DNA from 2 places in the Pseudocolwellia sp. G5-9 genome. Region 1 is predicted to be linked to the other one. Evidence: predicted binding sites of a transcription regulator. Region 1 holds the regulator's gene; the other holds the start of a gene.
The links. The regulator NrdR, encoded in region 1, represses ribonucleotide reductase genes. The targets are predictions, from matches to a motif close to AAACACNANATNTNGTGTTT.
Positions count from the first base shown of each region.

Region 2: a site for NrdR is predicted at 1,218-1,237, ahead of nrdA (class 1a ribonucleoside-diphosphate reductase subunit alpha). Genes of this name have one in related genera too.

Region 1 covers NZ_CM147893.1:2,245,031-2,247,235, reverse strand. Annotated here, with positions in the region: gene glyA (serine hydroxymethyltransferase) at 1-845, shown strand, start outside; gene nrdR (transcriptional regulator NrdR) at 954-1,415, shown strand; gene ribD (bifunctional diaminohydroxyphosphoribosylaminopyrimidine deaminase/5-amino-6-(5-phosphoribosylamino)uracil reductase RibD) at 1,437-2,205, shown strand, end outside.
Region 2 covers NZ_CM147893.1:280,285-282,489, forward strand. Annotated here, with positions in the region: gene nrdA (class 1a ribonucleoside-diphosphate reductase subunit alpha) at 1-1,129, opposite strand, end outside; gene AC0L5Q_RS01195 (HAD-IA family hydrolase) at 1,517-2,173, opposite strand; gene ubiG (bifunctional 2-polyprenyl-6-hydroxyphenol methylase/3-demethylubiquinol 3-O-methyltransferase UbiG) at 2,182-2,205, opposite strand, start outside.

The sequences.
Region 1 (2,205 bases):
AGTCGTATGAAGCTTTTCAATACGGTTTAGATCCAGAAACCGGTGATATTGATTACGTAGAATTAGAGCGTTTAGCGGTAGAACATAAACCAGAAATGATCATTGGTGGTTTCTCAGCATTTTCAGGTATTGTTGACTGGGCTCGCATGCGTAAAATTGCAGATAAAGTTGGCGCATATTTCTTCGTAGATATGGCTCACGTTGCAGGTTTAGTTGCTGCTGGTTTATACCCTAACCCAGTTCCACATGCTCATGTAGTTTCAACAACTACACATAAAACATTAGCTGGCCCACGTGGCGGTTTAATTGTTTCTGCGTGTGATGATGAAGACATCTATAAAAAATTAAACAGTGCTGTATTCCCAGGTGGCCAAGGTGGTCCTTTAATGCACGTTATTGCCGCAAAAGCAGTAGCATTTAAAGAAGCTTTACAGCCAGAATTTAAAACGTATCAGCAAGCTGTTTTAGATAACGCTAAAACTATGGTGTCAGTACTTCAAGATCGTGGTTATAAAGTTGTATCAAATAGCACTGAAAACCATTTATTGTTACTTGACCTTATTGATAAAGACATTACCGGTAAAGATGCCGATGCTGCATTAGGTAAAGCACATATCACCGTAAACAAAAACTCAGTACCAAATGATCCACGTTCACCGTTTGTAACTTCAGGTTTACGTTTAGGTACACCAGCAATTACACGTCGTGGTTTTGGTGTTGAAGAGACTAAAGAATTAACAAGCTGGATTTGTGATATTCTTGACGATATTACTAATGAAGCAACTATTACAGCGGTTCAAGGTAAAGTTAAAGAGCTTTGTTCTCGTTTCCCTGTTTACGGTTAATTTTTTAAACAGTAGTTTGAATTATTAATATCGAATAGAATGGCCGCATTAGCGGCCATTTTTATTTTATTAAATAAAATGGTTTAACATCAGTTATAGGATCACACCATGCATTGTCCTTTTTGCTCTGAAACAGAGACTAAAGTTATTGATTCAAGATTAGTCGCTGATGGACATCAAGTTAGAAGAAGACGTGAATGTTTAGCTTGTAGCGAACGATACACAACGTTTGAAATAGCTGAACTTGTTATGCCAAAAATCATTAAGCGAGATGGTTCAAGAGAACCGTTTAATGAAGACAAAATGCGTAATGGTTTAGTACGAGCATTAGAAAAAAGACCGGTAAGTGTTGAAAATGTTGAGCTTGCTATCAATAGAGTTAAATCGACATTACGCGCAACAGGCGAACGCGAAATTTCTAGCGAAATGCTAGGTAATACCATTATGGAACAGCTAAAATATTTAGATAAAGTGGCTTATGTTCGCTTTGCTTCGGTTTATCGTTCGTTTGAAGATATTAAAGAATTTGGTGAAGAAATTGCCCGTTTAGGTGATGAAAAAAGTAGCTAACCTGAGTTTATATTAAAGTTTATGACATCATTTTCAAAGCAAGATTATCAGTATATGCAGCGAGCATTATCGCTAGCTAAGCGTGCTCACTATACGACCTCGCCTAACCCCAGAGTGGGTTGTGTATTGGTAAAAAACAATGAAATTGTGGGCGAAGGTTATCATGTTAAAGCAGGCCTTGGGCATGCGGAAGTTAACGCACTTAAACAAGCGGGCAGTTTAGCTAAAGGTGCTACAGCTTATGTAACGCTTGAGCCTTGTAGCCATTATGGTCGAACGCCACCTTGCGCTGAAGGTTTAATTAAAGCAGGTGTTAAATATGTAATAGCTGCCATGGTAGATCCTAATCCTCAAGTGTCGGGGAATGGTCTTAAAATGCTTGAAAGCGCGGGTATTACTACGCAACATGGCTTATTAGAGCAAGAAGCAAAAGCGTTAAATGTTGGTTTTATTCAGCTAATGACCACTAAGCTGCCTTATGTTCGTTGTAAATTAGCGGCGAGTATTGATGGCAAAACAGCTATGGCAAGTGGTGAAAGTAAATGGATAACATCGCCTGAAGCGAGACAAAACGTACAGCGCTTACGTGCACAAAGTTGTGCGGTTATTTCCGGTGCTGATTCTGTATTATTTGATAATGCAAAAATGAATGTTCGCTGGAATGAGCTCGGCGAGCTTAAAAATACCTATAGTGAAAATACTTTACGACAACCCATTCGCGTTATTATCGACTCTCAAAATAGATTGTCGCCAGAATTAGATCTTTTTAAAACAGAATCTCCTGTAATTA
Region 2 (2,205 bases), 2.0 Mb from region 1:
CTTCAAACTCGTCTTGATCTTCAAAAAACGCATCATATAAACCGGGTACATCGCTTGGACTAAATAAGGTAATAGACTCACCTTTAATTAAGCGTTGATACATTACTTTATTAAACTGAACACCGTAATCTAAATGACGAACACGGTTTTCTTCAACACCACGGTTATTTTTTAAAACCAGTAAACTTTCAACTTCTAAGTGCCACAATGGGTAGAATAAGGTAGCAGCGCCGCCGCGAACACCACCTTGAGAACAACTTTTAACGGCTGTTTGAAAGTGTTTGAAAAATGGAATACAACCGGTGTGAAACGCTTCACCATTTCTAATTGAGCTACCTAAAGCTCTAATACGACCTGCATTAATACCAATACCTGCACGTTGTGAAACGTATTTCACAATTGAGCTAGATGCCGCATTAATCGAATCTAAACTATCGCCACACTCAATAAGTACACAAGAAGAGAATTGACGAGTAGGAGTTCTTACACCTGCCATAATGGGCGTAGGTAAAGAAATTTTAAAGGTAGATATAGCGTTGTAAAAACCTTCAACATATTTTAAACGTGTTTCTTTTGGATATTTTGCAAATAAACACGCAGCAACAAGTATGTATAAGAACTGGGCACTTTCGTAAATTTCACCACTTACACGGTTTTGAACAAGGTATTTACCTTCTAACTGTTTTACAGCCGCGTAGCTAAAATTTAAGTCTCGGCGATGGTCTAAAAACTGCTCCATTGCTTCAAATTCATCTTGCGTGTAATCCGTTATTAAGTGTTGGTCATATTTACCAGATGCAACTAAAGAAATTACATGTTCATATAACTTAGGCGGTTCGAATTTACCGTATGCTTTTTTTCGTAGATGAAAAATAGCTAAACGAGCAGACAAAAACTGATAGTCAGGTGTTTCTTCTGATATTAAATCAGCGGCTGATTTAATAATGGTTTCATGAATATCTGCTGTTTTAATTCCATCATAAAATTGTATATGTGATTTTAATTCAACTTGAGATACGGAAACATTATTTAATCCCTCCGCGGCCCAATCAATAACTTGATGGATTTTTTCTAAATCAATGGGTTCTTTTTTGCCGTTACGCTTAGTAACAAAAAGGTTGTTATTCATGAAAGACCTGTAATTAATTTATAGTTCTGCTTGTTCGTATGTGAACATTTATAATAATTAAACCCCACCTAGTGCTTGTGGATAATAAATACACTACATGTTGGGGTTTTATAAAAACTGATCACAAGATAGTGAGGTTTTAGGGCTATTGCAAGTGTTAAAATTTAATGTATTTAAGGTCATGCTCTACTATAAAAATTCAGTTAGTAACAACTAACTTAGTAAGGCGTTTTATTTTTGATTTATGAGAAACGCAATGCTTTTTTTAGGTTAATTATTTTCTGTTATTTATTTTAAATAAATAACAGGTGTACATAAAATGTACGTTTGTTTTTTAGTCGTTAATGTTTGAATTTTCATCAAATAAATTACAAATTGAACACTTGTTTATTTTATCGTCGCCATTATGTCTAGTGGGTTTAAAGTCATAGCGTCAGCTTGCCACTGTTCACATTCATTAATATCTAAAATATATCCCCATTGCGCTATTATTGTGTACATGTTTGCGCTATTGCCAGCCTCAATATCTCTAAGGGCATCGCCAACATATATGCATTTTTTGGGATCGCTATTCATTTGTTCGCATGCAAATAAAATAGGAGCAGGGTGTGGTTTACGCTGAGGCAGGGTATCTCCAGCTATTAATGTTTTACATTGATCGAATTGCGGAAATTTGGGCACTAAAATTTTAGATAAGTATTCAGGTTTGTTCGTTACAATTCCCCAAGGAATATTCATTTCATTCAATGAGAATAATAATTTTTCTATATTAGGGTATAACTTAGTATGAACAGCAATATTTTGTTCATAGTAATTTAAAAATTCAATGCGCAGCGCATTAAAATTAAATTCCGAAAGTCGTTCTCCAAACCCTAACTCTAATAAACCCTTCGCACCGTCAGAGGCAATTGGTCTGTACTTTTCTCTGTCGACAGGCTCAAGACCTTTATTTTTTAATACATAATTTAATGCTTCGCCTAGATCATTTGCGGTATCTAATAAAGTACCATCTAAATCGAATAATACTGCAGTATGCTTATTCATTCTTTTTCCTATGCTTGTTTTTGGAAACATAA